One region of the Ruegeria sp. H3 genome, then DNA from elsewhere that is predicted to be linked to it. Evidence: riboswitches for the same ligand, from Rfam matches in the RefSeq annotation. Region 1 holds a riboswitch; each other region holds the start of a gene.
What was found. A riboswitch is a leader RNA that binds a small molecule or an ion and turns the genes downstream of it on or off. The one in region 1 is predicted to bind cobalamin.
Positions count from the first base shown of each region.

Region 2: linked by a shared signal. The riboswitch ahead of ACR0JE_RS05285 (DUF1636 family protein) and the one ahead of ACR0JE_RS13375 (DUF1636 family protein) in region 1 are both predicted to bind cobalamin.
Region 3: linked by a shared signal. The riboswitch ahead of ACR0JE_RS09865 (aromatic ring-hydroxylating oxygenase subunit alpha) and the one ahead of ACR0JE_RS13375 (DUF1636 family protein) in region 1 are both predicted to bind cobalamin.
Region 4: linked by a shared signal. The riboswitch ahead of ACR0JE_RS13590 (energy-coupling factor ABC transporter permease) and the one ahead of ACR0JE_RS13375 (DUF1636 family protein) in region 1 are both predicted to bind cobalamin.

Region 1 covers NZ_JBQFOD010000010.1:135,576-143,383, reverse strand. Annotated here, with positions in the region: gene ACR0JE_RS13385 (carbohydrate kinase family protein) at 1-430, shown strand, start outside; gene ACR0JE_RS13380 (D-lyxose/D-mannose family sugar isomerase) at 450-1,115, shown strand; cobalamin riboswitch at 1,174-1,390, shown strand; gene ACR0JE_RS13375 (DUF1636 family protein) at 1,489-1,845, shown strand; gene ACR0JE_RS13370 (ABC transporter ATP-binding protein) at 1,842-2,618, shown strand; gene ACR0JE_RS13365 (ABC transporter substrate-binding protein) at 2,631-3,584, shown strand; gene ACR0JE_RS13360 (FecCD family ABC transporter permease) at 3,586-4,596, shown strand; gene ACR0JE_RS13355 (LacI family DNA-binding transcriptional regulator) at 4,598-5,617, opposite strand; gene ACR0JE_RS13350 (extracellular solute-binding protein) at 5,845-7,149, shown strand; gene ACR0JE_RS13345 (ABC transporter permease subunit) at 7,222-7,808, shown strand, end outside.
Region 2 covers NZ_JBQFOD010000003.1:175,491-183,298, forward strand. Annotated here, with positions in the region: gene ACR0JE_RS05265 (YHS domain-containing (seleno)protein) at 1-438, opposite strand, end outside; gene ACR0JE_RS05270 (hypothetical protein) at 544-858, opposite strand; gene rlmB (23S rRNA (guanosine(2251)-2'-O)-methyltransferase RlmB) at 839-1,612, opposite strand; tRNA gene ACR0JE_RS05280 (tRNA-Tyr) at 1,729-1,812, shown strand; cobalamin riboswitch at 2,049-2,254, shown strand; gene ACR0JE_RS05285 (DUF1636 family protein) at 2,338-2,718, shown strand; gene cobW (cobalamin biosynthesis protein CobW) at 2,715-3,770, shown strand; gene cobN (cobaltochelatase subunit CobN) at 3,776-7,069, shown strand; gene ACR0JE_RS05300 (cobalamin biosynthesis protein CobG) at 7,066-7,808, shown strand, end outside.
Region 3 covers NZ_JBQFOD010000007.1:3,353-11,160, reverse strand. Annotated here, with positions in the region: gene ACR0JE_RS09870 (FAD-binding oxidoreductase) at 1-220, opposite strand, end outside; gene ACR0JE_RS09865 (aromatic ring-hydroxylating oxygenase subunit alpha) at 226-1,449, opposite strand; cobalamin riboswitch at 1,562-1,765, opposite strand; gene ACR0JE_RS09860 (aminotransferase) at 1,987-3,114, shown strand; gene ACR0JE_RS09855 (helix-turn-helix domain-containing protein) at 3,298-4,461, shown strand; gene ACR0JE_RS09850 (MipA/OmpV family protein) at 4,530-5,381, opposite strand; gene ACR0JE_RS09845 (hypothetical protein) at 5,669-6,241, shown strand; gene ACR0JE_RS09840 (hypothetical protein) at 6,279-6,719, opposite strand; gene ACR0JE_RS09835 (helix-turn-helix domain-containing protein) at 6,840-7,610, shown strand; gene ACR0JE_RS09830 (winged helix-turn-helix transcriptional regulator) at 7,636-7,808, opposite strand, start outside.
Region 4 covers NZ_JBQFOD010000011.1:9,121-16,928, forward strand. Annotated here, with positions in the region: gene ilvD (dihydroxy-acid dehydratase) at 1-1,686, opposite strand, end outside; gene ACR0JE_RS13580 (helix-turn-helix domain-containing protein) at 1,793-2,353, shown strand; gene ACR0JE_RS13585 (CBU_0592 family membrane protein) at 2,353-2,622, shown strand; gene ACR0JE_RS13590 (energy-coupling factor ABC transporter permease) at 2,638-3,315, opposite strand; cobalamin riboswitch at 3,371-3,584, opposite strand; gene sseA (3-mercaptopyruvate sulfurtransferase) at 3,728-4,582, shown strand; gene ACR0JE_RS13600 (amino acid aminotransferase) at 4,582-5,766, shown strand; gene ACR0JE_RS13605 (ammonium transporter) at 5,835-7,145, opposite strand; gene ACR0JE_RS13610 (P-II family nitrogen regulator) at 7,179-7,517, opposite strand; gene ACR0JE_RS13615 (transglycosylase domain-containing protein) at 7,777-7,808, shown strand, end outside.

The sequences.
Region 1 (7,808 bases):
GACCAGATACCGCACCCGTTTGAATGCCATGATTGCGCAGACCGATATCCTCAAAGTCTCGGATGAAGATCTGGACTGGATCATTCCGGGGCCCGAAACCCATGCCGAGAAAGTGCCTTTGTTGCTGCAAGCCGGTCCCGCGGTTGTGATTGTTACACGTGGGAGCCAGGGGGCTTCGGGTTATCTACGCGATGGCTCGGAAACCACGATACCGGTTAAAGCGGTTCAGGTTGTCGATACGGTGGGGGCGGGCGATACGTTCAACGCTGGCGTGCTGGCGGAACTTCACCGTTCCGGACATCTGACCAAAGCCGGGCTGCGCGATCTGACAAAAGAAAGCCTGCGTGCAGCTTTAGCGTTGGGTGCAGATGTTGCAGCAGTCACCGTATCGCGTGCCGGGGCCAACCCGCCCTGGGCGCACGAGCTCTAGTCCCAAAAAGGGAAGTCACATGAAACGTTCCGACATCAACCACATCAAGACCGATGCACAGGCCTTTATCCAGTCTTTCGGTTTCATCCTGCCCCCCTTTGCCGACTGGTCTCCGGATCAGATGCGCAGCGCCAAGGCCGACACGATCCGCGCCCGGGGACTGGGATGGGACATCACCGACTACGGGCAAGGCAAATTTGATGAGCTTGGCCTGTTCCTGTTCACCCTGCGCAATGGGGATGAGAACGATCTGAGCCAGGGTCGTGGGATGCTTTATGCAGAAAAACTGCTGATCTCGCGCGACAAGCAGCTGTCGCCGATGCATCGTCATATCGTCAAAGCCGAGGATATCATCAACCGGGGCGGCGGCGATCTGGTGATGGAGATCTATGCCTCGAACCCCGATGGCAGCGTAGACCGCGACACACCGGTTGTGGTGCCCAGCGACGGATGCGATATCACCATCACTCCGGGCGAATTGCTGCGCCTGAAACCCGGCGAAAGTGTAACCCTTATGCCCGGAATCTGGCACGCCTTCTGGGCCGAGCGTGGGGATTGCCTGATCGGCGAGGTCTCAACCGTAAACGACGACCGCACCGATAACGTGTTCGAACAACCCATTCCCCGCTTTGCCACGATCGACGAAGATACCGAGGCCGAGTTCCTGCTGGTTGCGGATTACTGATCTACCCCGAGATTGACCCGAGCCTCTCAGCGATTGCTTGACAAGCGTGTCTTGTCCAGAATAGCTGACCTGTGATGGTTCCCGCAGCTTTGGGTGCGGGATGAAAATGGGAATACGGTGCGGCCCCCGGAATATCGGAACAGGCCAAGTCCGTAACTGCCCCCGCAACTGTAAGCGGTGAGTGACGCCAAATCACCACTGGCCCGAGAAGGCCGGGAAGGTTGGCCAAGCGATGACCCGCAAGTCAGGAGACCTGCCATCACCTGTGAAACCAACCCGGGACGGGGCGTCCCGCAAGGAGGATTGATGGCATATTCGCGTCCTATCGGGACTGGCACTTTCGACACGGGCATTCTGCGCGTTGAGGATGGCCATGCATCGCGCGGCTGATCATTTTGTGCTGATCTGCTCGACCTGTCAGGGTGAGATCGAGGCCAGCACAGCTCAGAGCATCCTGGACGCAGCCCTGCCCGATGGGTTTGCAACGCGTCTGATCCCGTGCATGGCGGGATGTGAACGCCCGATGACCGTAGGGCTTCAAGCCGAAGGCAAAGCGCAGTACCTGTTTGGCGATATCCAAAGCACCACTGATCTGGATGCAATCGCCGCATTCGCCCATCAGTTCCACAACAGCGAAAGCGGCTGGACCAGCGCTACAGACCGGCCCCCTGCCCTGCTCTTCAAAACACTGGCCCGCCTGCCCCGGCTGCCCCAAAGGGACAAGGCATGAGCTTTCTGGTCGCCGACAATTTGGAATACTACGCCCTGAATGGCGATGTGCTGTTGCAAGATGTCTCCTTCTCTTTGGACGAGGGGGCGATCCTTGCCATCGCGGGCCCCAACGGCGCCGGGAAAACAACGCTGCTGAACCTGCTCTGCGGGGTCGAGCGTCTGGCGCTGGGAGACGTTCGGATCAACGGTCAAAGCCTACGCAGCCTGTCTGCGCAGGAACGCGCCCGGACCATTGCGGTTGTTGGTCAGCAGGAACTGCCCGATGGCCGCCTAAAGCTGCGCGACTACGTTGCGCTGGGCCAGATTCCCATTCAAAGCGACCGCTCGGCAGAAGACCACAAGATGGATCTTGCACGCGTTCTGCGCACAACCGAGCTGACCCATCTGGCGGACAAGCCGATGCAGCGGCTCTCGGGCGGCGAACGCCAACGCGCCCATATCGCGCGTGCATTGGCGCAGAACCCCTCGCTGTTGTTTCTGGACGAGCCCACCAATCATCTGGACCCCGATGCCAAGGGGCACATGCTGTCGCTGGTGGCCGAACTGGGCGTAACAGTGGTGATGATCGTACACGACCTTGTCATGATCCCGGAATTCGCCAGCCATGTCGCGCTGATGAAATCCACACGCATGACGGGCTTTGGGCCAGTCGACCAAATACTGACGCCGGATCAAGTGCGCGACACGTTTGGTGTTGACTACCTGTGCTTCCAGCACGAAGGGCGCGTGATCCCGGCGCTGGATATCCGAAAACGAACGCTTTCATCTTAACAGGAGAGAACGATGAAACAGAAGCTTTGGTCAGCTTTGATGATCACCGGTTTGGCCAGCGGCGCAGCAGCGCATGAGGTGACCGTGGACAATTGCGGAGAACCGCTGGTGTTCGACGCGAAGCCGGAACGGCTGGTGGTGCATGACATGAACATGACCGACATGGCCTTTGCGCTGGGCCTGCAAGAACACATCGTTGGCCTGACCGGTATCACCGGTTGGTACAAGACAAGCCCTGATTTCGATAAGCTGCGCGGTGAAATCCCGGAACTGGCGCCGAAATACCCAACCGTCGAAAACCTGGTTGCGGCAGAACCTGACCTGTTCTTCGCAGGCTGGTATTACGGCATGAAGCCCGGTGGTGACGTGACCCCGGACACTCTGGCCCCGTTCGGCATCAAGACAATGATCCTGACCGAAAGCTGCGTGCATATGGACAAGGACCGCCCTGAGGCCAGCATGGACCTGTTGTTCAACGATGTGCTGCGCCTGGGTCAGGTCATGCATGTCGAAGAAAAGGCCGAGGAACTGGTTGCAGGCTGGAAAGAACAGCTTTCTGCCATTGAAGCCAAAACCACCGATCTGGCCAAACCCCGTGTCTTCCTGCTGGACGGCCCGGCAGATGCACCCTTTACCGCTGGCAAATTCGCCATCCCCGATGCGATGATCGCAGCGGCTGGCGGCGAAAACGTCACCCATGACATGGATACCAGCTGGGGCCGCACCTCGTGGGAAGCGGTTGCTGCATCGAACCCGGAATTTCTGGTGCTGCTTGACTATCAGACCGGCAACGGGGCAGAGGACACGTTCAAGTTCCTGCAAGAGCACCCGGTGATGTCCCAAACAGACGCTGTGAAAAATGAACGCTGGATCGGTCTGCGCTACGAAGAGCTGACACCGGGACCGGCAAACATTGACGCGATCCAGAAGATGGCGGATGCGATGCACCCGACGGCGACCAACTGATATGGTCCATACGGGCCGGATAGTTGTGCTGGGGGCGGTCGTTCTGACCGCCCTTTTGCTGCTGTCGACAGTCTACGGTACAACCCCGATCCCGGTGGCAGATGTCATTGCCGCCATCGGCCTGGGCACAGGTCTGTCAGAAGGCGAGATGTCGCCGCTGCATCGGATCGTGTTTGATCTGCGCCTGCCGCGTGCGCTGTTCGCCGCTGTCATCGGTGCGGGGCTTGGTGTTGTGGGGGTGGTTCTGCAGACCACCACGCGCAACGACTTGGCAGACCCATTTCTATTCGGTCTCTCGTCGGGCGCGGCTGCGGGCGCTGTTCTGGTCATCACGGTCACCGGCGATGTGCTGGGCATCTGGACCCTGCCGCTGGCTGCGTTTTGCGGTGGCTTGATCGCATCGGGCATTGTGTTGGCCTTGGTACAGGGGTTGCGCACAAGCGCACCGGAAAAACTGATCCTGGCAGGGCTTGCCGTGTCTTTCCTGTTCTCCGCCATCACTAACTATCTGATCTTTTCCGGAGACAACCGCGCCGCCCATTCCGTGATCTTCTGGATGCTGGGCGGACTGGGCCTTGCGCGGTGGGAGACATTTCCACTGGTCCTGATCGGACTAGCCCTGATCCTGGGCTATGCACTCTATCGAAGCCGCTGGCTTGACGCCCTTCTGACCGGAGATTTCACCGCTGCCACCTTGGGTATCCCGGTTCAGGGTCTGCGCTTTCGCATGTTCTTTGTTGCAGCTTTGGCCACGGCAAGCTTCGTGTCGGTCGCGGGTGTCATCGGCTTTGTCGGTCTGATGGTCCCTCATATCGCGCGGGGGATCGCAGGAACGCTACACCGCAACCTGCTGATCACCTCGGCCATCGTTGGAGCCATCCTTCTGACCGCCTCTGATATCGTGTCCCGACTGCTGCTGGCCCCGCAGGAGTTACCAGTCGGCATCGTGACCACATCAATCGGGTCGCTTTTCGTATTCTTGTACCTGTTCAAATCGGCGCGAAACGTTTGACCTAATGCGTTCCACGCGGGACGAAAAACGGATCAATCATAATGGTTTCGCTTTGCTTGCCCGGCTCTGCCAGCCTGCGTTCAAGCAACGCAATGACCTGATCAACCGCATCATCAATCGGGTTGTTGACGGTACTGAGATCGAAATTTGGCCATCTGGCCATTTCGATATCGTCAAACCCGATCAGTGAAAGATCACTCGGAACGTCCAAACCCAACTCTCGCGCGGCGGTCAGCGCGCCGATCGCACTGGCGTCGTTGGCACAAACCAACGCGTCCAGCTTATGCTCGGCCAACAGTTTCAACGCAATCTCGTGCCCTGTCTCAACAGTGAAATCCCCTGTGGCTTCGGCAATCAGCTTTAACCCCGCTTTGTCCAAAACACCGATCACACCCAATCTACGCTCGGCCGATGACGAGAAACTGGGGGCGCCACCCAGATACCCAAACCGTGTGCGCCCCTTGTCGACCAGCACCTGGGCCGCAAGCCCCGTACCGTCGGCATTGCGGCAACAGACATTGTCGACACCCGGTGCCTGGACGATTCGGCCTGTGGAAATCATCGGCACACCGAACTTGGTGCACCGCGTGACCAACGCGCGCGGCATGCTGCCACCACGCAGGATCAAAGCGTCCAATGGATAGCGCAAAACCTGCTCGATCGCGTCTTCTGCACGCTGATCCCCGCCATCGATGAGAATCGGCCATTTGTTCAAAGCGTTCAGTTCCCCGACCAAGGCGCTCACGAATTCGGAATCATATGTACTGCGCATATTGCCGACAAAGACGGCCACCAGATGCGAGCGCCCGTCCTTCAACCCGGCAGCCAATGCATTTGGCTGATAGCCCATTTGATGGGCCACTTTCTCGATGATTTTTCTTTTGCTTTCATCAAGATACGCACCTGGCGTAAAAGCGCGTGAAACCGCTGAACGCGACACACCAGCCGCATCTGCAACGGCTTGCGCGGTCACCCGGCGGCGCCTATCGGCAGGTTTATCATGATCCTGAGCCACGCCCATCCTGTCCTTCGATTTGGTAGAATTTGTCAATATTGCTAGAAATCTTTCACTGAACTGTCATACGTTAACAGTATGTGACCACGTGTGCAGAATCCACGCGTGACACGTGATGCGGGTCGGAGGCTGCGCGTGAGACACGCCGCAGGGGGGCCCTGCAAAACAACCTGGCAGAAACCTGCCATCGGGTGCTTCGCTGCAAATGCCCGAGACCGAACCGGAGGATCAAAATGACCAACCTTAAGTTCTGCGCAACTGCTGCCGCCGTCGCCTTTACCGCGACCACAGCCTTTGCCGAAACCGAAATCACCTGGTGGCACGCAATGGGCGGCCAGCTGGGCGAGACCGTCAACAAAATTGCAGAGGATTTCAACGCCTCGCAGGACGAATACAAAATCACTCCGGTCTACAAGGGCAGCTACGAAGAAACGCTGACCGCCGGTATCGCTGCATTCCGCGCGGGCGAACAACCCAACGTCATGCAGGTGTTTGACGCCGGTGCCGCCACAGTGATCGGTGCCAAGGGTGCGACCATCCCAGTTCAGGACCTGCTGGCTAACAATGGCGTTAATTTCGACATCAATGACTATATCGCTGGCGTGCGCTACTTCTACGCAGACAGCGATGGCAAGATGATCGGCATGCCGTTCAACTCGTCAACACCTATCATGTACTACAACGTAGACGCACTGGAAGCCGCAGGCGTCACACCCCCGAAGACATGGGAAGAGTTCCAGTCCACCACCGCTCCGGCACTGAAAGAAGCAGGCTATATCCCGCTCAGCCAGTCGCACCTGCCCTGGATCTTCACCGAAAACTTCATGTCGCGTCATAACCTGCCGTTTGCGACCAACAACAACGGCTATGACGGCACCGACACCGAAATCCTGATCAACAACGACGCCATCAAGGCCCATTTCCAGGCTGTGAGCGACTGGAAAGAAAACGGGTTGTTTGAATGGTACGGCACCGGCTGGGGCGACAATGCCAAGCCGTTCGAAGAAGGCAAAGTTGCCATGTGGCTTGGGTCTTCGGGCTCGTTTGGCGGCCTGCTGCAGAAAGACCTGCCATTTGAGTTCAGCGCGACCGAGCTGCCCTATTGGGAAGCCGTAACAGCCGAGCCGACACAGACCTTCATCGGTGGTGCGGCCCTGTTCGCCATGGCAGGCAAGTCGGATGAAGAAAACAAGGCAACGGCCGAGTTCTTTAACTTCCTGACCGCGCCTGAAACCCAGTATTTCTGGCATCAAGAAACCGGTTATGTGCCGATCACCGAAGCTGCATACGAAGTCGCCAAGAAAGACGGCCACTATGACCGCTTCCCGGCAGCCGAAGTTGGCGTCAACCAACTGTCCGCTAAGGCTGGCGACAACACCAAAGGCTACCGCATGGGCTTTTACGTCCAGATCCGCGACATCATGAACCGCGAATATGGCCGTATCCTGACCGGTGAAACCGACGTGGAAACCGCGTTCCAGAACATCGAAGCAGAAGCCAACGAATTGCTGGCCCGCTTTGCAAAGACTCAGGGTTAATCCCTGGGATCACCCCCAGGATGGTCGCGCCTTCGGGTGCGGCCATCCCCCATTTCTGCAACTGGAAGACCTATGAAACGCGCGGGTTTTGATAATATCTGGCTTCCTGTGGCTTTGCTGCTGCCACAGTTGATGATCATCGCCATCTTCTTTTACTGGCCTGCTGGATGGGCGCTGCAATCGTCCTTCTTTCTGCAAGACCCTTTCGGATTTGGGTCAACCTTTGTCGGGGCCGACAACTATACGTCGTTAATTGGCAATGATCAGTATAAGCGCATTGCCTGGTTCACGATTGTCTTCTCGGTTCTGGTTACTTTCTTCTCACTGGCCATCGCGCTGCTGCTGGCGGTCAAGGCCGATAAGGTTCTGCGCGGCGCCAAGACCTATCGAACCCTGCTGATGTGGGTCTACGCGATTGCGCCGCCGGTTGCCGGGTTTCTGGGCATCCTGTTCTTTGACCAAAGCACCGGTCCAATGACCAAGTTCTTCCAGATGTTTGGCTGGGATTTCAAACTGGGCGTGGACTATAACGCCACCGCGACCGCGATGATCATCGTATCGGTCTGGAAGCAAATCCCGGTCAATTTTATCTTCTTCCTTTCGGGCCTGCAATCGATCCCGCGCTCGGTGCGCGAGGCAGCAATGATCGACAACCGCTC
Region 2 (7,808 bases), on a different contig from region 1:
AATGACGGGCCAATTCTCTTCGGCCAGATGGATATTTGCCGTCCTGTCCTGTTCCCAAATCCGCTCAACCGCCGGGGAATGAGTGAGGTACAAACGCCCATCCACGACCTGCCATGCCATGGGGTCAGTGCTTTTCAGAACACCATTTGCCATCGCATAGGAACAATAGCCCCCGAACTGAGGCGCAAAGGCGCGCGGGTTGCTTTCAAACCGTTCGCGATTTTCCTGCGACGCAAAATGCCACTGGGCCCCTTTCCACATGACGGCAATGCTTGGTTCACCCCGAACCGGTACTGTACTGTCGAAATAGGACACTGGATCATACCCCGCCATCGCAGCGCCATCGGTCGCAAAATAGACAGGTTTGTCCTGCGCCCAAGCGAAAGGTGCAAAAGCGATGGCTGTCAGTATACCGAATATGAAACGGCGGTTTTGCATCTGGGTCCTGTAGCAAAGAATCGAGCACCTAAGATGCAATTTTTGAACCGCTGTGAAACCCCCGTTGACGTGGATGTGAACATCCTTGCGAATGCATGGCAGCCCTTAATCAAAGATGTCTTCTATAACATCCCAGGCTTCATCCAGAACACGATAGAACGTGCTCTTTTTCTTCTTCTTTTTTCGCGATTTCGGGGGTGCTACGTGGCTGATCGCCGTACGAGCAGGCTTTGATTTCTGAACCTTGTGCTTTGGCAACATCTTAAGGTCGTGCAGAGGCGCACCACAGCTTGAGCAACTCAGCTCGTGCCGTTTCTTCCCGGTCAGAACCAGGGCAGCCCGAGTACCGCAATAGCAGCAGGTTGCGATTTTGGACGGTCCGGAAATAGCGATCTCCTGTCTAATGGTGCCGAGAGGCATATAGGGCGATTGCGGCAGCATTTGAGACATTCAGTGACCCAAATCCCCCGGATGCGTCAATTTTCACCAATTGATCCACAGTCTCTTTGGTCTTTTGCCGCAATCCCGGCCCTTCAGCACCCAATACCAGCGCCACAGGTCGATCCCTTTGGTTCCCCAGGGCTGTTTCAATAGTTTCATTCGCCTCGCCATCCAGACCGAGCACCAGAAATCCCATCGACTGAAGCTCGGTTATGGCATCGGCCAGATTGCGCACCCTTAGATAAGGCTGACGTTCCAATGCGCCGCTGGCGGTCTTGGCCAGTGCCCCGGTTTCAGGGGCCGAATGATGCCGGGTTCCGATCACAGCACTTGCACCCAGTACTTCGGCTGACCGAAGAATCGCACCCACATTATGTGGGTCCGTTACACGGTCCAGTAGGATCACGCGGGGATGTTCCCGTCCGATGCAGTTCTCGGCCAAACCGCCCCACTCCAGCGGCTTAACCTCAAGCGCTGCCCCCTGATGCACCGAACCCGCATCGATCGGGGCACTAAACTTGCGCGGATCAACCATCTCGGCCTCGATCCCCGCGAATTCAATGGCTTCGAGCAGCTTGTCCCGCGCATTTCGCGTCACAATCAGGCGCAGTTTCTGGCGTTTGGGGTTCATCAAGGCGTCGCGCACGGCGTGCAAACCAAACAGCCAAACCGTCTCTGCCGCAGCTGCTTTTCGCGCCTGTTCCTTTTCAACAACCCACTTGGGTTTTTTCATTCTGAGGGCCTCCGGGCCATGAATTCGCTTTCCTGCGTCAATGCCGTATTTTCCTGTTGACGCTCCTTTGGTCCGCTAGTAATCACGCCTCCACGTCAGGTGCAACGCCTGACAGTGGGCGACAGGCCGCAAGGTGTGGCAGGGGACTGTAACTCCCTCGCGGAGACGCACGCCTGGTTCGATTCCAGGGTCGCCCACCACTCTCACAAAGCTTCCAGATTCCAGAGCAAAACGCCCCCACCATTGGCCTGTGCCTTCAGTTATGAAGAGCAGTCTAGTCATTCGTCAAACATTTGGTTCAGTGACGTGGTCGCTGTTAAACCTTTCGAAAGCCGCAGGCTAAGCCAGCCATGCCGCCCAGCGACTGCCACAGGTCGTTTTTCTGCACCCGACGTTGCGGTTGTCGGCGACACGCTTGACAAGCACCGTATCAGTGCCGCATGTCCGATCCGTTGGTGTCCTCGTAAGAGGATGAAAAGGGAATGCGTCAACGGGTTTACCGCCAAACGCAGCCGCCCCCGCGACCGTGACCGGAGAGGGTGCCCAAAGCCACTGGCCAAAGGCTGGGAAGGCAGGACATCCGACAGGGTATACACCCTGACATCCGCAAGCCGGGAGACCTGCCAGCGCCCGAAGATGAAACCGGACGGGGTGTTCCGGTGTGGGGCTTGGATCGGCCCACATGAAACCCCGTCCCCCAGATTTGATTAAGGGGGATGAGAGAGATGAGTAAAGCCGCACCAGTTGAACTGCTGGTCTGCACGACATGCCGCCGTGGCCTGGCAATCGAAGATGACACCCAGCGCCCCGGCGCTTTGCTGCATAAGGCGCTGGAACAGGCGGGCGTGCCAGATGGGATCCATCTGAAACCCGTGGAGTGCCTGTCAAATTGCGATCAAGGATGTTCCATCGTGTTGCGGGGCGGACCCACGCGTTGGACTTTTGTCTACGAAAACCTCAACGAAACCGACCATGTCGAAACGATCATCGAAGGTGTGACCAAGTATTTGGCCACTGACGATGGTTTGGTCAAATGGCGCGAACGTCCTGAACATTTCCGCAAAAACTGTGCGGCCCGTATTCCCCCGATTGGAGCCCTGAAATGAGCAACTTGGAAAAACTCCCCGTCACCGTGATCACTGGCTTCTTGGGTTCGGGCAAAACCACACTGGTCAAGCACCTGATGCAGAACCCGCAGGGCAAGCGTCTGGCGGTGGTGGTCAACGAATTTGGCGATGTTGGCGTCGATGGCGACATCCTGAAATCCTGTGCGATCCCCGATTGTCCGGCAGAAAACATCATGGAATTGGCGAACGGCTGTATCTGCTGCACCGTGGCCGACGACTTCATCCCGACCATCGAAGCCTTGATGGCACTGGAGCCGCGCCCTGAGCATATTCTGATCGAAACCTCTGGGCTCGCCTTGCCCAAGCCGCTGCTGAAAGCCTTCGACTGGCCGGATATTCGCTCGAAAATCACCGTCGATGGTGTGATCGCTCTGGCCGATGCCGAAGCTGTCGCCGCCGGTCGCTTTGCGCCAAATGTGGCAGCGGTGGATGCGCAACGTCTGGCCGATGACTCGATTGACCACGAAACACCCTTGGCCGAGGTGTTCGAGGATCAGATTTCCTGCGCCGACATCATTCTGCTGACCAAGCCCGATCTGGCCGGTCCTGAAGGCGTAGCCAAAGCGAAAGAGATCATCGCCACTGAGGCCCCTCGCCCGCTGCCCGTTGTCGAAGTTGCCGAAGGCGCCGTGGACGTACGGGTCGTTCTGGGTCTTGAGGCCGCAGCCGAGGATGACATGGACGCCCGCCCGTCGCATCACGACGGTCACCACGATCACGAGCATGACGATTTCGAAAGCATCATCGTTGATCTGCCGGAACAGTCCGATCCAGCCGATCTGGTCGCCAAGATCGAACTTCTGGCCACTGAGCTGAACATTTTGCGCGTCAAAGGCTATGCCGCCGTCGAAGGCAAGCCGATGCGCCTGCTGGTGCAAGCCGTGGGTGCCCGCGTGCGTCATCAATATGACCGCCCGTGGGGGCCCGGCGAAGAACGCCGCTCGCGCATGGTGGTGATCGCCGAGCATGACGACATCAAAGAAGCAGAAATCCGCGATATCCTCGCGGGTGTCACCGAGGCCGCCGAGTAAGGCCCATGCACGTCGTCTTCCGCGAAAGCCACGGGTTAGAAGAAACGGAAACCCCAACCGATCTGGGCCAGAGCCCGGCGGATCTGGTGGTGCTGTCCTTCTCGGACAGCGACCTGGGCGCTTTCGCGGCAGGCTGGCATCGCGGTGGCGGACCGGAAGGGCGAATGCCGACCCTGCGGTTGGCGAACCTGACGGCGTTGAAGCATCCTCTGTCCGTCGACACCTACGTGGAACAGACGCTTGAGGGTGCCAAGGGCATTCTGATCCGTCTGATTGGCGGCGTGCCTTACTGGGCCTACGGGTTACAGCAAGTTCTGTCACTGGCTCAGGCCAAGGGGATCGCTTTGGCCGTCTTACCCGCCGACGGACGTGAGGATACGCGGCTGGATGAATATTCCACCCTACCCGTCTCGACCCTGCGCCGTCTGGCGCATCTCTGCGACACCGGCGGAGAGGTCGCGGCACAGGCTGCCTTGGCGCAGATGGCATTGGCGGCGGGGCTTTATGCCGGCCCTGTTATGGGGGCTAAAACCCTGCCCGAATCCGGCGCGTGGTGTCCTGTTCGCGGCGTGATCCCGGTTGAGGCGGCCTTTTCGGGCAACGCAAAACGTATCATCGTCACGTTCTATCGCGCCTATCTGACATCGGCGGATACAGCCCCTGTCGCCGCCGTGATCCGCAGCTTGCGGGATCGCGGGTTCGACGCAGTGGGCCTCTTTGCCCCTTCGCTCAAAGCACCTGCTGCCGCTGAATGGCTGCGTGACAACATCGTCACGCTGAAACCTTCGGCGATCATCAACGCCACCTCTTTCTCGGGCAAAGGCGCATCGGGAACGTCTCCTTTGGACGCGGCGGGCGTGCCGGTATTTCAGATGGCCCTCGCCACATCCCGACGCAAGGCTTGGGCCGAGGCCGAACGAGGTCTCTCCCCTGCCGATCTCGCCATGCATGTGGTGCTGCCCGAAGTGGACGGGCGCATTTCAGCGGGCATTGCCTCATTCAAGGAACCGGGCAAGCGTGATCCGCATCTGGAATATTCCCGCTTTGCCCACCGGGCTGAGCAAGAGCGGATCGAAGCGATCATCAACCGTGTCACAGGCTGGTTGACCCTTCATAACAAGCCCAAGGCAGATCAAGTACCCGCACTGGTGCTATCAACCTACCCCGGCAAGGACTGGCAAATGGCGCACGCGGTGGGCCTCGACGCGCTGGCCTCGGCCGAGGCGATGCTGGCCGATCTTCAGGCCGAGGGCTACCGCACCGCACCGGCCGAACCAATTGCTGAAACCCTGCTGGATGCGCGCATTTCATGGTCTTTGGAAGACTACCAGGCAGCCCTAGCAGACCTGTCCGAGCAACTGCGCACCGATCTGCAAACCGTTTGGGGTAAGCCCGAGGACGACCCGATCTTTACCGAGGGCGCGTTCCACTTCACCGCCCTGCGCCGAGGCAACGTGATGGTTACACTGCAACCCGAACGCGGCACGCCCGAGCTGCGCGATGACGACTATCACGATCTGTCTCGCACCCCGCGTCACAGCTACGTCGCCTTCTATCTGTGGCTACGCAAAGGATTGGGCGCAGACGCTTTGATCCATATCGGCGCGCATGGCACGCTGGAATGGCTTCCGGGCAAATCCGTTGCGCTGTCGGCGAATTGCTGGCCCGAGGCGCTGATCCGTGACCTGCCGGTGATCTATCCCTTCATTGTCAACGACCCGGGCGAGGCCGCGCAGGCCAAGCGCCGGATTGGGGCTGTCACGCTGGGCCATATCCCGCCCCCGATGAAGGAAAGCGGCACGCCAGATCGCATGGTGCGGCTGGAATCTCTGCTGGATGAGTTCTCGAACGCGGACGGGCTGGATCCCAAACGCCGCGACCGCCTGCAGGAAGACATCCGGGATGAGGCGCAGGCCATCGGGTTGGAAAGCGATCTGGGCCTTGATCAGGCCACCTGCACCGCCGAGGCGATCACCCGCATCGACCGCTTTGTCTGCGATATCAAAGAAAGCCAGTTCGGCGACGGGCTGCATATCTATGGCCGCGCGCCTGAGGTTTCCGGCACATTCGACCCCGCACCCTCGGCCCATGCAGAACGCAACGCTCTGATCGACGCGTTGGCCGGCAAGCGGATCGAGGCTGGGCCGTCCGGTTCCCCCTACCGCGGCCGCTCGGATGTTCTGCCGACCGGGCGGAACCTATATACCACCGACCCCCGCTCGGTTCCGACGCGGGCGGCCTACACTCAAGGCGTCAAACTGGCTGAGGAACTGGTCCGCCGCCACCTGCAGGAAGAAGGCGATTATCCCAAGGGGCTGATCATCGATCTGTGGGGCTCAGCCACCATGCGCACCGCGGGTGAGGAATTTGCCATGGCATTGCACCTGCTGGGCGTGAAACCGGTCTGGGATAAAGGCTCGGAACGGGTTTCGGGGATAGAAGTGCTGCCGATCACTGACCTCAGCCGCCCACGTCTGGACGTGACGCTGCGTGTGTCGGGCCTGTTCCGGGACGTCTTCCCGACCCTCTCGGCGCTTTACGGTCAGGCGATCCGCGCGTTGGCGGCGCGGGATGAGGCGACCGACTGGAACCCCTATGCCGGTCAAGCCCCGTCGGCTCGCGTCTTCGGCCCCGCCCCCGGCAACTATGGCGTCAACATGACCCAACTTTCCGAGGTCTATACCGACGAGGCCCGCGCGCAGGCGGGTGAGGCATGGCTTGAGGCCAGCTCCTTCGCACTGGAGGGCGAGAATATCTTTCAGGACAAGGCGGGCATCACCCAACGCGTGGCGCATGCCGACAGTTTTGTTCACCTGCAGGACCTGACCGAGACAGACCTGCTGCTGGCGAATGACTACGCGACACACGAGGCCGGTTTTGCTGCCGCCAAGAAGGCCACGGGTGGGACCGCGCAGCTTTATCATCTGGACAATACCAATCCCGAAAACCCACGCGCCCGCACCTTGCCGGAAGAGATCAGCCGCGTCGTCCACGCCCGCGCAGCCAATCCGGACTGGATCGCCGGGATGCAGCGCCACGGCTTCCGTGGCGCGGCCGAGATCGCCGCGACGCTAGATCACATGGCCTCGTTTGCGCATCTGTCGGGCACCGTTGCGCCGCATCTGTTCGACCTCTACCACGATGCGACACTGGGCGATGAAGACGTGGATGCCTTCCTGCAGAAGGCCAATCCGCAAGCCCATCAGGCGATGCAGGACCGGTTCCGCGCGCTTTTGGATGCCGGGTTGTGGAATACCCGGCGCAACTCGATCCGGGCGGATCTGGAGGGGCTGGGATGAGCGCGCCCACCCCAAAACCAATCGTCCAAGGTTGGTGCCCCGGCGCCCACCGACCGATGATGTCTGGGGATGGGCTGGTGGTGCGTGTGCGCCCTCGGCTGGCTCGGCTGACCGCCGCACAAGCGCTTGGCCTATGTAAACTGGCCCAGCAATTCGGCAACGGCACAATCGATCTGACCAACCGCGCGAACCTGCAGTTGCGCGGCGTGCAGGAAAGTGATCACCAGGCATTGCTGTCCGAGCTGTCCGCGCTTGGGCTGTTGGACGCGGAGCCGGGTATTGAGGTCCGGCGCAACATTCTGGTCTCACCGCTCTACCAGCCGGGCGATCTGACCGCGCGGCTGACGCAGGAATTGATCGACCGCCTGAGCGAGTTGCCTGCTCTACCGGCCAAGTTCGGCTTTGCCATCGACACTGGACCAGAGCGCCTGCTGGCGGCGGACTCGGCCGATATCCGGTTGGAGCGTTCCGCTGATGACCTGATCCTGCGCGCAGATGGGGCTCAGACCGGACGTGTCGTCTCCGAGGCCGAGGCCATTGATCACCTGATTGCTCTAGCCACATGGTTTGCCGAGGTCTTCACACCAGACACCCGCCGCATGGCCCGGGCCGTGGCGGCTTTTGGTCTGCCTGCGGAGTGGCAGGGCCGCGACCCCGGACCCATCGGCGCACCGTTGCAACCGGGTGCTTGCAATCTGGGCAGCCTCTATGGCGCGGCCTTTGGGCAATTGCCCGCCAA
Region 3 (7,808 bases), on a different contig from region 1:
GAGAAGAAGAAATCGTATAGGTGCGATGCACAACCCCACCCGGCTGTCCAGGAGCCGGGATTTCCAAAGTCAGAAACTGCCCTGGATGGTACGCAAACATCGACCCAGACGGAGCGCGAAAGGTGAAACTGGCCGTATTTGCCATCTCGGGCACGACCGAGACGCATTCCAGTGTTTCGCTGTCCTGCCAGATATTCACAACCGCGTTGAGATCTTTCATCACCGTTACTCCGCCGCCATTGTTTCGGGGGCCAACCGACCGGCCAACGTGTTGCAATACCAATCCACGAATTGCAGCACACCGGATTCCTGCGTCGGCGAATACGGGCCAGGCAGATAGGCCGGGCTGTTGATACCCAGCTGATTATCCTCGACCACCTGACGGTCTTCGTCATTGGTGGCAATCCAGACCTCGGTCAGACGTTTCAGATCGTAATCGACCCCTTCAACGGCATCCTTGTGAACCAGCCATTTGGTTGTGACCTCGGTTTCAGTCGGGCTGATTGGTGTTACGCGGAACACGATGGAATGATCAGCCAGAAAGTGGTTCCAGGTAGTTGGATAGTGAAATTTCAACAACGCACCTGCATCCGCAAAAGGCGATCGGCCAAGCCAGCGCCGCACGGCGGATTTTCCATCCATCGTATAGCTTTGCGCTCCTTCTTTCAGAGGCATCCGAGCCATACGGAATTGTCCGTCATCATGCAGGTAGAATTGCGAGGGCATCCCGGCGGCTTCGCACCTGTCAAAATGCGCTTGCATATGCAGCGGCGTCTCACCCCCTTCGATCCCTGTGACTGCAGGATCATCAGGGAATGTGCGGCATAGCGCGGGATGGTTGCCACCGCAGTGGTAACACTCGCGGTTATTTTCCCAAACCAGCTTCCAGTTGCCTTTCTCAACAATCGAACTTTCAAAAGCCACTTTGGCGTTGCCCAGATCATGCGGCTCCAGATAAGGGCGCGCGGTACTGGCGAACATGTCGAAATCTGGGGCGTTGTCCGCAAGACAGATGTAAACCAACCCGGCAAGCTCACGGCAATGGACGGTCTTCAACCCATGCTGTTTCGGATCGAAATCCGGCCCCATATCGCGCGCCCACAGCAATGAACCATCAAGCTCGTAGGTCCATTGGTGATAGGGGCAAACCAGCTTAGGCGCATTGCCTTTTGCAGCCTTGCAAATGATCGAGCCACGGTGGCGGCAAGTATTGTGAAACGCCCTGATTTGGTTGTCAGCACCACGCACAATGATAATGCGATAGGCACCAACGGTATAGGTTACGTAATCCCCTGCTTTCACCAGTTCACAAGCCGGAATGGCAAACAGCCAGTCGCGGTAGTGGATGGCTTCAAGATCGGCCTGAAAAACCTGAGGGTCTGTATAAAAGGCCTGCTCGAGCGCGTGACCAGGGATGCGACGTGCCAACAGGCTTTGAATGCTGTTCATTTCTGGCTCTCCTGCCGCGCCCCGCGGCATTGCTTGGGCAGATGACAAGGAGGAACCGTCCGGAGGCGCGCGAGGATCACGTCCGAAACATGTGCCCCCACCGCCACCCGCGGTTTGACATATCTGCAAGGCTGGTTTCCGGACTTGAAAGGGGCTTGCGCCCGGTTGCGACACCTTCCCGGGATCCTCGTCCCAGTGGTTGATTGCCGAACCTGACCTTCCTTACCGTTGCGGGGGCAGTGCCGGAATTTCACCGGCTTCCCAATTCTCCGCTGTCTGAGACTCAAACAACGGCACCTCACATGCACAGGATAGAGTCGCGCGGTTCTTATGCTGAGAGACTTGCGACATTTTCAGTTTCAAAACAGACATCTCGATGTTCGGGTCGGATCCGGGTTTGTGCAGTAAAACCCCTGGATACATTTCAGGCACAAACCCGCAATCTTCCGCTTGGCTGGTTTGGCGGTATAAGACATCTTCATAACCGTGCGTCCGTTACGTGCCATCGCCCCAAATGCTGAAAGTAGGAGAGCCCCAATGGAAATCAGACCCTTTGGTGTTGAGATGTGGATGAATGAGTTCGAGACGACCTGCGAGCTCAATCTGGCTGAGACCTGCGTTCAGTCCATCACGCTGGGCGAACTGTTCGACATGGCGGGCCAGCACAATAGCATTCTGAACGATCTGTCATCCATGAAGATGACCTATGGCGCAATTGAAGGGTCAGAACGCCTGCGCGATGCGATCTGTGGCCTTTATGACAGTCAGGGCCGGGATAACATCCTAACAACGCACGGGACCATCGGCGCGAACTCTCTGGTGCATCAGACGCTGGTTTCGCGTGGTGATCACGTGATCTCTGTAATCCCGACCTATCAGCAACACTATTCCATCCCCGAAAGCATCGGTGCCGAAATCGAACTGCTGCACTTACGGCCTGAAAACGCCTTTTTGCCCGATCTGGACGAGTTGCGGGCGATGGTGCGATCCGATACGCGCCTGATTGCGATCAACAATCCCAACAACCCGACAGGGGCGCTGATGGATCGCACATTGCTGGAACAAATCGTCGAAATCGCACGTGGTGTCGATGCCTGGTTGCTTTGTGACGAGGTCTATCGCGGAACAGATCAGACAGGCGACGGCTTCACCGCCGCAGTCGCAGACCTGTACGAAAAAGGGATCAGCACGGCGGGCATGTCCAAGGCCTATTCGCTGGCCGGGTTACGGGTTGGCTGGATCGCCGGACCCAAAGAAATGCTGCATGACGTGATGATCCACCGGGACTACAACACGATATCGGTTGGCAAGATCGACGAAATGCTAGCCGCCATGGCGCTGGAACATCGCGACAAGATACTGGCGCGGGCGCACCGGATCACTCGCGAAAACTTGCGGATCGTTCAGGATTGGATCGTAAACGAACCGCTGCTTAGCTGGGTGCCGCCAAAATCCGGCACTACGGCCTTGTTGAAATACGAACTACCAATGTCTTCGCGCGATCTATGCGTGACGCTGTTGCAAGAAGAAGGTGTGATGCTGACGCCGGGCAGCGCAATGGACGTGGAGGGCTGGCTGCGGCTTGGATACACCAACCCAACCGAAGATTTGAAAGCCGGGCTGGCCCGGTTCTCGCAGTTTCTGGCACGCCACGCCAAGTCGTAGCGCGCCGAACGGCCGCGCAAGAATATAGATTAAACCTGTCTAACGCAGTCTCAAACGTCCTGTCCGATCAAAAGAGACGACAAATCCCATGAAATTGGTAGATGTCAGATCGCATGCTGTAGAGGGCATGAAGAGGCTGCAGCGCAAGACCATCCGTGGTCGATTTTCAGAGAGTAAGTAATTTTGGAATCCGCCACCCAATTCGTTGATACCGCCTTTATCGGGCTCTGCCTGTTTTGTGCTAACCTGCTGTTTCTACGAAAGCGTGATACCGGTGTGTTCATGCCCCTGGCCGCGCTGTTTCTTATACAGGGCCTGTCCTCTCTTGGCGCTTTGATCGCCGACGCGTCAGGAAGTGAGGACGAGTTCAATCTTGTGATGCGCGTTAGCGTGCTTGTCGTTCTGTTTGATTTCGCAAGCCCCTTTCTTTTCTGGCTTTATGTCCGCGCCTTGACCAGCGAAGCGGATGAAGCGCCCAAGCCTAGGCTGCGGTATCACCTACCCCCGATCATCATATCCGGGCTGCTCATGTCATCGCTGATGTTTCTGCCAACGGATCTGAGCGATGTTGACCTACCTGAGGACGATCCCCGGTTGTTGCGGTTTGTGTTGATCGCCTTGGCGGTTTTGACCGCTGACGTACTGTTTCGGATCATAATGGCCGTTTACCTGATCCTGATCATCCGCATGTTGATGACCTACCGAAAACGGTTGCGCGAAGTGTTTGCAAGCACCGAAAACCGAGAGCTGACTTGGGTTTGGGTGATCACTTTGGCAGCGATGTCATTTTGGTTTCTGTCGGCTGCTGTCAGCATACTTACAGTGTCCGAGGCCGTCGGGTTCGAGGTGCAAGACGAGCTGCTTGATTTCCTAGAAAGCCTTGCCCTGCTGTTTCTATTCTGGGTCATTGGCATATGGGGCCTACGCCAACGTCCCGGCCTGACCCGAACACCTGTCTCAGACCCGCCGGACCCGGATGAGCCATCCGAGCGCAAGTACAAGAAATCTGCCCTTGACGAAGAACGCGCCGCACGGATTGCGAAGAAAATCGAAACGGCGATGAGCCAGGACCTGCTCTATCGCGAACCGAACCTTAGCCTGTGGGATTTGGCCAAGCATATCGGTGTCACATCGCACTATGTTTCGCAAACGTTGAATGCCAAACTGAACAGTACGTTCTTCGACTATATCAACCGATGGCGGATCAATGACGCAATCGAGCAATTGACCTCGACCGACGAGACCATTCTGAACATCGCGTATGATGTTGGCTTCAATTCACGCTCAGCCTTTTACAAGGCTTTTAAGCGCGAGACTGGGAAAACGCCTTCTGACGTACGCAACTAGTCTGGGAAGCAACTGAACCAGCACGATCACCGTGCTGGCCCAGTCGACGAGGTATCGTTTGTCAGGTCTTAGAACTGGTAGGCGACTGACACGACGGCTGCATAGTTTCCTTTGGATTTCACAATCGGGCTGTCCGCCGCGTCTCCCAACAGGCGCGAATAGGCCAATAGGCCGGTGACACCCCAGCTTCTGCCGATCTGTTTGCTGACCCCAAGTTCGACATTCAGCGCATTTACACCGGACTCCGCACGGTATTGGCGCAGACCTGAACGAGCAGATTGCGCTGAGGTCACACCAAAGAAACTCTGGTTGTAGTCCTCATCCGCCCAATCGACAGAGACCCCGCCGATTAGGACAACGCCGCTTTGGCTGGTTTCGTCGCTGTAAGGCCGACCTGTGGGGGCCAGCGCACCACGGATCACGCCAAACGGCACCTGCGTTTGCAGACCCAGCGACACAACGGTGCCTTCCGAGCCACCCAGGAACTTTCTGACATCCGCCGTCGCGGTCAGGCTTTGCCCTATATCGAACTGAGTACCCAGCGACAGCACGGCACTATTGTCGATATCGCCCAGTCCTTTCAGATCGTCGCTATCGTCTTCGTCCCGTCCGCCGCCATAGCCAACAGCCGCAGACACACGAAACCCATTCTGATCGTAAAGAAAGGCGCCCAGCCCCTGATCCGAGATAACAAACCTGTCTCGCCAGACGCCTTCAAAGGTGACCAGCGGTGCCAGTTCGTATTCATCCGATCCTTGATATTCGGGGACCAATCCACCGCCTGCGCCGATGTAAAATGCCCAGTCTTTGTCCGAAGCCGATAAGGTATTGGCAACCTGGGCGGATAGTGGGGTGCTGCTCAGCACAACGCCAAATCCAATTGCGGCAAACCTTCCGCAACTACGAGAATTCAATGTCATGAATTTCCTCAATCTTCTTACTGTTTTGATGACGGTCAGGCACCGTCGGGCGTGTGACTGACAAGGCGTTTCGACATGCACCCCATCACGGGCGCATCGGCAAAACGCCCAGATCAGATGCAGCACCAAACTATCCTTCATCCGATTAAATTCCGTCCCATCCGGTCAAGAAGGACACCTCGAACTGTTCTCGCCGATGGGTCGAGACGCTTAAAACATGTTGTTCGGCTTAGCTTTTCCCTACCACCGCGTGATTACGCAGGGGCATGAAACAAAGGAGTAGAAACGTGCAACATAAGCACAGAAAACGCATTTTCATTCAAAGACGTTGCAAATCCGGTCGTGTTCTGGATACGGACACCAAAAAAGCCCTGCTGCTGTTGCTTGCAATGCTGCTGGCTTTTGGCATCGCCTCGGCGCAAAAGGCCTTGGCTGCTGATATCCGGCCCAAAGATGGTGTCTGGCAAGGCGCAACAACCGTTCGTCAGGTCAACGGCTGCACACCTGAGATTCAGCAAGAGATCAAAAGCGGGCCCCAGACCGAAATCCTGTATCACGACTCGATGACCTTTAAGGCCCCGTTCGATTTCAAACAGTTTAACCGCGTGCTGGATGCAGATGTGCGCTGGACCAAACAAGGCCCAAATCAGTGGCACGGCACAGTGGTCGAAACCGAGCGTACTATGTTCGGTGCAGTAACCAGCACCACTGAGCTGAAGACCCTTGTCGCCAGTGACACACGGATCAATCAAACCGCCGTCATGACCGTTTCATTTTCGCGCCGGCTGGCAGAAAAACTTGGGGTTTCTGCGCCGTGCGTCGTTGATATCGACATCACCCACCGGCATCTGGGCCCATGAAACAGAACGTTCATGAGGCCCTCGGCTGGAAACGCCCTTAGCTGGCTTTTGCTGTCGATGCACCCTTTGAGGCGAAACGGTCCAGAAACGGAATGGTGAACATCCCCAGGAACACCAGGTTGCCGATCAGATTGAACGGCGCGCCCGCCAGCACAGACCCCAGGCTGTCGACGCAGAACCATGTCCAGATCGATAGAAGGATGACCCGTTTTGAGAATCCAGGCGCAATGCGCATCCCCTCGCCCGCGAGCGCCCAGAGCAGGATACCCCAACCGACCATGATCCCCCCGCCGATCGCGCTGAGCAGTCTTGCCCCCTCGGACGTAAGTCTCTGCGCGCCATCGAGCGGCCAAAAGATCAGATCGCCCAAAAAGGTTGGCACCGCAGCCATGGCGGGATGGGCCCCCATCCAGATGACGCCGCCGAACAAAATCACCAACCCGGCCCCGGTCTTCAAAAGCTTCTCTTGCAGGTCCATGGCATGTCCTTTCTTTTTAATCGATGATTGAGATCTAAGTCTGCACAGGTAATGTAAGCAATTACCTGCCAGGTAAGGATTGTGATTTAGGTGGCGCACAGTCGTGAAGGAGGACAGTTTTTGGCACAGTTCGGTTCGCTGCTGAAAGGCTGGCGCAGCACCCGTGGGCTAAGCCAGCTGCAACTGGCAGGTCTCGCGGATGTTTCAGCGCGTCATATTTCGTTTCTGGAAACCGGTCGCGCCCGACCCAGCCGCGATATGGTTCTGCACCTGTCCGAGGTTCTGGATGTCCCTAGACCCGAGCGAAATCGCCTGTTGTACGGGGCCGGGTTTGCCGCCCTCTATAGGCAGGAAGCCCCCGACAGCGCCTTGCTGAAACCCATCAATGATGCAATCACACATCTTCTGTCCAGACACGATCCCTACCCCGCGATTGTTCTGGACGGGCTTTGGCGATTGCGGCATCTCAATACAGCGGCAAGAGCGTTGTTGAAGGTTGCTGGACTGTCCGAGGGCGATAGCTTGCTTAAAGCAATTTGCGACCCGGATTGGGGGCCCAGCATTATCGAAAACTGGGGAGAGGTTGGCCATCATACGATGGTCCGCCTGCGTTCCGAGAGTTTACAGGCCGGCGGAGTATCCGAACTGGACGAAGCCGTCGCGCGGTTGGCCGCCGATCCGGCCATTGCAGCCTGGCGACCTACCGGACCGTTGCCACCTGTGATCCCCACAATATATCGAGCTGGTGGCTTGCGCCTCAGCCTGTTTTCCACCTTTTCCCAGTTTCGCACCGCAGAAGACATTGTGGTCGCCGATCTGAATATCGAGCTGATGTTTCCAGTAGATGAAGAAACGCGCGGCACCTTGAATGCATTCGCTTCTGTCAGCTGACTGCGGGGTACGATCTACTAGCGGACTAAGCATGTTGCTGAAACACGCCCAGAATCAAACTCATAAGCTCTAGCAAAGCCTGGTCCTTTCCGGTTGTGTTTACTTCAATCGCGGAATGGTCGGTTAGAAAGGATTGCCGGGTCATTTCACCTTCTGACAGCGCCAGCAAAGAGGCATAGTTGGTACGCAGCTCGACAT
Region 4 (7,808 bases), on a different contig from region 1:
CGACACAGCCAGATGGATTGAGCGGTTTGGGATGTCGATCTCGATCGTGTCACCCTGACGGACCAGACCGATCACGCCGCCTTCGGCCGCCTCGGGTGAGACATGGCCGATGGACAGGCCCGATGTACCGCCCGAGAAGCGACCATCGGTTAACAAAGCGCAGGCTTTGCCCAGACCTTTGGATTTCAGATAAGAGGTTGGGTAGAGCATTTCCTGCATCCCCGGCCCACCGCGAGGGCCTTCGTAGCGGATGACGACCACGTCACCCTCTTTCACCTTGCCGGTCAGGATGTCGCTGACCGCCTGATCCTGGCTTTCGCAGACATAGGCCGAGCCGGTGAAGGTCAGGCTACTGGAATCCACACCCGCTGTTTTCACGATACAGCCGTCGCGGGCGATATTGCCGAACAGAACGGCCAGACCGCCATCTTGCGAAAACGCATGTTCCTTGGACCGGATCACACCGCCTTCGCGGTCGGTGTCCAGTTCCTTGTACCGGTTCGACTGGCTGAACGCCTGCGTGGTGCGTACACCGCCCGGGGCTGCCTTGAACAGGTCCTGCGCCGCCGGGTTGTTGGCAACCTTGATGTCCCAATTGGCAATTGCTTCGCCCATGGTCGGCGTGTGAACAGTGCTGCAGTGGTTGTGGAACAACCCAGCGCGGCTGAGTTCACCGAGGATCGAGAAGATGCCACCGGCGCGGTGGACGTCCTCCATATGCACATTCTCGGTGTTCGGTGCGACTTTGCACAGGCACGGCACCTTACGGCTTAACCGGTCCATGTCGGACATGGTGAAATCGACGCCGCCTTCGTGGGCGATTGCCAGCAGATGCAGGACCGTGTTGGTCGATCCACCCATGGCGATATCCAGGCTCATGGCGTTCTCGAACGCATCAAACGTTGCGATCTCGCGTGGTAGGAAGCCTTTTTCGTCCAGATCGTAGTGCCGCTTGGTGATCTCGACGATCCGGCGACCCGCTTCAAGGAACAGCTGTTTGCGGTCCGCATGAGTGGCGAGGGTGGAGCCATTGCCTGGCAGTGCCAAACCCAGTGCCTCGGCCAGACAATTCATTGAGTTCGCCGTGAACATGCCCGAGCACGAGCCGCAAGTGGGGCAGGCGTTTTCCTCGATATGCTGAACCTGCTCGTCGGTGAACCGGTCGTCAGCGGCGGCGACCATGGCATCTACAAGGTCGATCTTCTTGGCATCCAGATCAGCAATGTCGATCTTACCAGCCTCCATCGGCCCGCCCGAGACAAAGATCGCTGGAACGTTCAAACGCATCGCAGCCATCAACATGCCTGGCGTGATCTTATCGCAGTTCGAGATACAGACCATCGCATCGGCGCAATGCGCGTTGACCATGTATTCGACCGAATCCGCGATCACCTCACGCGAGGGTAAGGAATAGAGCATCCCGTCGTGGCCCATGGCGATGCCGTCATCCACCGCGATGGTGTTGAATTCCTTGGCAACACCGCCAGCCTTTTCAACCTCACGCGCGACCATCTGGCCCAAATCCTTCAGGTGGACGTGACCCGGCACGAATTGTGTGAAGGAGTTGACAATGGCGATAATCGGCTTGCCGAAATCATCGTCCTGCATACCGGTGGCACGCCACAGGCCGCGGGCACCGGCCATGTTGCGGCCATGGGTAGAGGTTCTGGATCGGTACATTGGCATGATGCTGTTTCCCTTTTGCCCCGGTTGCGATATGCGGGGAATGTGCGTTATAGCGCACGTACCATATGTGCGCTATAACGCACAAGAGGATTCGAAAGACAACGGCATGGCTCCGGACGACATAACACTGAAACTAAGGGATGTGCGGGCCGCTTCGGGGCTGAGCCTGTCGAAAGTTGCCGAAATCACCGGTGTCAGCAAAGCGATGCTAGGTCAGATCGAACGCGGCGAATCAAGCCCGACGATCGCCACGCTCTGGAAGATTGCCAAAGGATTTCAGCTGCCGCTCAGCGCGTTGATCGACACCGTGAATGGTGATCCGTCGGTTTTTCAAACCGTTACCTTTCCCGGCAGTATCGAGGTCAAGATCGTTTTCCCCTTTGATCCGGCCTTGGGGGCAGAGACATTTCACGTCAACCTCGACCCGAACCAAAGCCATGAGTCCCCTGCCCATGCCGCTGGTGTGACCGAGGAGGTCTTTGTGCTCAGCGGCACGCTGGACATTCTGAAAGGTGAGGCTTGGGTGTCTTTGCAAACGGGGCAGGGACTTCGATTTGCAGCGGATGTCCCGCACGGATATCGCGCAGGTGCTGAAGGGGCGGCGTTTTTGAACATGCATCACTATGCGCAACAGCCGGATGTTCAGGAAAACGGCAAGGTTCATTGATGAGTGAGTTTTTCAACAGTCTGACCATCGTGGACGCCATCGGTTCCTTCGGGGCTCTGATCGTGGTTGCCGCCTATTTCGCGACGCAGATGCGGTATATGAATTCCGAAGATCTGGCGTTTCCCGTGGTGAACCTGCTGGGGTCTGTTTTGATTGTCTATTCGCTGCTTCAGAACTTCAATCTGGCGTCAATGTTGATTGAAGGCTTCTGGATCATCATTAGCGTGATCGGGATTATTCAGCATTTCAGGTTGCGCCGCGAAGGGTAACGCGGCGCAATAGAGTTATGCAGTGTTGTGAAGGCGCGGTGTGAACAGCCCAATCCGGCCCAGATCCCGCATGGATTTTGTTGCGGCCAACACGGCCAAATCAGCCAGTGGTTCTATCAGGATAACCAGGAGGTACGCAGCGCCAAAGCTGACAACGGCGGCGAGGTTTTCTGCACCAAATCCTTGGCCATAAAAGGCCCAGAACGCCACCCAGACGACGACACCGCCCTGATAGGCCGTCGACAGCGCAAGTGCCTGAGAATACTTCAGATCAATATAGGCCGTATTTGGCGCAATGATGCGGTTGGCCAAGGCCTGCAAGGCAAACAATGGTACCAGCAGCGTTGTCATGTTCATCCCGAACTGAGGCAGGTCGAAAGGCGCCAGGAAAAACCCCTGAATAAACAAGCCCGCGATCAGGCCGATGGCGGCAGGGGCCGCACCGAATAACAAAAACAGGGTCGATCCTAGAATAAAATGAACCTCTGACACCCCGACCGGGAAGTGCGGCAACACCTCAAAGAAGGTGAAAACCAGCCCAATGGTCAGGGCTGAGCGAATGGCAAGGCTGGCAAGGCCGCTGCTTTTCAGGCTGTCCCATGCCAGTTTAGCGGCATAGAGCCCTGCGCCAGTTGCGGTGGCGTAGCTCAAGACAAGTTTGGCGCCATTTACGACGCCCGGTTCGATATGCATAGTTTGGTCTCCTTCCCGTCACACCCGACGGCAGAAAGGTTTAAAAATTGGGCTTTCGCCCGGTTTGCACATGGCAGGTCTCCTGACTTGCGGATTGGCTTCGATCCCGGCCTTCCCAACCGATTGCTTCGGTCAGTGGCCATGATGGGGCGAAACTCCGCTTACAGTTGCGGGGGCAGTTCCGGAATTGACAGCTACTGTCGCACCGGATTCCCTTTTCGTTCCTCAGGGGGAATTCCCCTTTGGAAACCATGTCCGGCAGGTGTCTGGCACGGGGTGCCGCCTGTCAAGCAGGCAAACGTGTATGTTTGGAAAAAATTGTCAGCGCGCCGGGGGGTGCAGGCCTTGGCATGGCTTGCACGTTTGTCCGCTCGGATATAGGGAAACTCAGACTCGCTTAGGGGAGGCTTTGATGCAAGACGATCCCAAAACCCTCGTTTCCACCGACTGGCTTGCCGCCCATCTGAAGGACCCGGATCTGCGGATCCTGGATGGATCGTGGTACCTGCCTGCGCAGAACCGCGATGCCAAGGCGGAATATGATGCGGGCCACATCCCCGGCGCGCGCTTCTTCGATATTGATGACATTTCGGACCAACGTTCGGACTTGCCACATATGGCGCCGCCGGTCGAGAAGTTCATGTCACGCCTGCGGGCGATGGGCGTCGGCGATGGTCATCAGGTGGTCGTCTATGACGGGGCCGGGCTGATGTCGGCCGCGCGGGTCTGGTGGCTGTTCCGCCTGATGGGCCAAGAGAACATCGCCGTTCTGGACGGGGGTTTGCCGAAATGGCAGGCCGAAGGGCGAGAGGTTGAAGATCTGCCCCCGGTGATCCGGGATCGGCATATGACCGTTCGGGTGCAGAACCATCTGGTACGCGACGTGACACAAGTGTCTGCGGCCGCCAAACTGGCTGATCATGAGATTATCGATGCCCGTGCTGCCGCCCGTTTCGCCGGAACCGAGGTTGAACCGCGCGAAGGGCTGCGATCTGGCCACATACCAGGGTCGCGCAACGTGCCCTTTGGCAGCCTGTTGAATAGTGATGGTACAATGAAGTCGCCCGATGCGTGCCGCGCCGTGTTTGAGGCCGCAGGCGTGGATCTGACCAAACCGGCGATCACCTCGTGCGGTTCGGGCGTGACCGCTGCAATCCTAAGCCTTGCGCTTGAACGCATGGGCAAAAAAGACCACGCGCTTTATGACGGCTCCTGGGCTGAATGGGGTGCTTTCCCAACCCTGCCCGTCGCAACCGGAGAGACCTGATGTTCGAGAACCTCAAACCGCAGCCCGCCGACAAAATCTTGGCGCTGATGCAGATGTACCGCGAAGACCCGCGCGATCAGAAGATCGACCTGGGTGTTGGTGTCTACAAGAATGCCGAAGGTGTTACCCCGGTTATGCGAGCGGTCAAAGCCGCCGAAAAGCGCATTCTGGAGGAGCAGGAGAGCAAAGCCTATACGGGACTGGCAGGTGATCCGGCCTATGCCGATGCGATGATCGGCCTGATCCTCGGCGACGCAGTACCGCGTGCCAATATTGCCGCCGTTGCGACACCGGGCGGGACGGGTGCCTGTCGTCAGGCGTTCGAGATGATCCGCATGGCCAATCCTGCGGCGCGCGTGTTTGTATCGAACCCGACATGGCCAAACCACCTGTCGATCCTGAGCTACTTGGGTATCGAGGCGGTTCCGTATCGCTATTTCGACGGCGAAACCCGCGGCGTCGATTTCGACGGTATGATCGAGGACCTGAAAACTGCCAAGGCGGGCGACGTGGTTCTGCTGCATGGTTGCTGCCACAACCCAACCGGCGCAAACTTGAACCCCGTGCAGTGGCAAGAGGTGGTGAACCTGATCAACGAGCTTGGGCTGGTTGCCATGATCGACATCGCCTATCAGGGTTTCGGCGACGGTCTTGAGGAAGACGCGCAGGCAACCCGTCTGGTGGCATCGTCGGTCAAGCGCTGCCTGATCGCGGCGTCCTGTTCGAAGAATTTCGGCGTTTACCGTGAACGCACCGGGTTGCTGATGGCGATCAGTGACGATGTGGCGCAGACCGCGCTGAACCAGAGCACGCTGGCCTTCCTGAACCGCCAGAACTACTCGTTTCCGCCGGACCATGGCGCACGGGTCGTGACCACCATCCTGAACGACGACGCCTTGCGCGCAGATTGGGCCGCTGAGCTGGAGGAGGTGCGCCTGTCCATGCTGGGCCTGCGTCAGCAACTGGCGGACGAGTTGCAGCGTCTGACCGGATCAGACCGGTTCGGCTTTGTCGCCCAGCACCGCGGCATGTTCTCGCGCCTCGGCGCGGCCCCTGAACTGGTCGAGCAACTGCGTAACGATCACGGGATCTACATGGTCGGCGACAGCAGGTTGAATATTGCCGGGCTGAACGCGACGACCGTACCGATTCTGGCGCAGGCGATTGTCGACGTCGGCGTCTGAACCCTGTCTCAGGAAAAAGAAAACCCGGGCGCGAACGCCCGGGTTTTTTTGTTCAACTTGGTAAGCTCTTAGCCCTTCGAGAACTCCGGATAGGCTTCCATACCCAGTTCTGCCATGTCGAGGCCGTTGATCTCGTCCTCTTCGCTGACACGGATGCCCATTACCGCTTTCAGGATCGACCATACGATCAGAGCGCCGACGAAGGTGAACACACCGTATGCGACGATACCGGTCAGCTGGGTAATCAGGCTGGCCTCGCCGTAGAAGATCACGGCGATGGTGCCCCAGATGCCTGCGAACAGGTGAACAGGGATGGCACCAACAACGTCGTCGATCTTGAACTTGTCCAGCATCGGAACCGCGAAGACCACGATGATGCCGCCAACTGCACCGATCCATAGCGAGCCGAACAAGGTCGGAGCCAGAGGCTCAGCGGTGATCGAGACCAGACCGGCCAGCGCGCCGTTCAGCACCATGGTCAGGTCAGGCTTCTTGTACAGAACCTGGGTCAGGATCAGGGCAGCAACAGCACCAGATGCGGCAGCCATGTTGGTGTTGGCAAAGATGCGCGACACGTCGGTTACGTCACCCACGGTGCCCATAGCCAGCTGTGAGCCGCCGTTGAAGCCGAACCAACCCAGCCACAGGATAAAAGTACCCAAGGTGGCCAGCGCCAGGTTCGAACCGGGCATCGGGTGAACCTTGCCGTCTTTATACTTGCCGATACGCGGGCCAAGGATCAGACAGCCAGCCAGAGCTGCCCAGCCACCGACAGAGTGCACAACTGTAGAACCAGCGAAATCCGAGAAGCCAGCTTCGGACAGCCAGCCGCCGCCCCACTGCCAGGAGCCAGAGATCGGGTACATGATACCGGTCAGCACGACCACGAAGATCAGGAACGGCCACAGCTTGATCCGTTCGGCCACGGCGCCGGACACGATCGAGGCGGTTGCAGCCACAAAGACCAGCTGGAAGAAGAAGTCCGAACCGATTGAGGCATAGTCCAAAGCAGCCTCGGCCGGGTCAACACCAACTGGATCAAGCACGGTTGGGCCGCCAATGGCAAAGAAACCATTGAAGTCGCCGGGATACATTGTGTTGAAGCCAATCAACCAGTACATGATCGCGGCAATGGAAAACAGTGCCACGTTTTTGGTCATCTGCATGGCGACGTTCTTGGAACGCACCAAACCGCCTTCCAGCATGGCAAAGCCTGCCGCCATGAAGAAGACCAGGAAGCCCGCCATCAGGAACAGCAGGGTGGTAAAGATATACTGGGTGTGCAGCGCGGCTTCGCCGGTGGCAGCCTCTTGTGCCAGACCCATCTGCGGCAGCACGACAAGCGCGGCGGCAGGGATGAGAGATTTCATCAGGTTCATTGTCAGTCCTCGAATTTATGTGAGTGTCGGCGCTCAGAGCGCCTCTTCGTTTGTTTCCCCGGTCCGCACGCGCATGGCCTGCTCGACATCAAGGACGAAAATCTTGCCGTCACCGATCTTGCCGGTCTTGGCGGTGTTGGTGATGGTCTCAACAATCTGGTCGGCCATCGTGGCTGGGACCACGATTTCCAGTTTGATCTTGGGTACGAAGTTCACGGCGTATTCTGCGCCGCGATAGATTTCTGTGTGACCGGATTGTGAGCCGAAGCCCTTGATTTCGGTCACCATCATGCCGCGCACGCCAGCCTGGGTCAGTGCCTCGCGCACCTCCTCGAGCTTGAACGGCTTGATTGTCGCTATGATGAGTTTCACGTCAGTCCCCTCTGCTTCTCCGGTCACACCGGCTTGTTTGCACCTGCAGAAAAAGAGCCTGAGGAGGGGCGTTTAGGAACGATTCCCCGTCGTTAAACGGTTCGAAAATGACGCAAAGTTGCACAATTTTTGCACAAAACTTGCCGAACGGCTAAAAATTAGGCGAATATGAGAGGGAAAATTCCGGAAAATCGGACCTCTACATAGCTATGTCGCCGGGGTATGGTGTGCCAAAAGAATAACCGGGCAGAGTTTGAGCATGACTGAGTCCAAGCGCCGCAAGCCAAGATT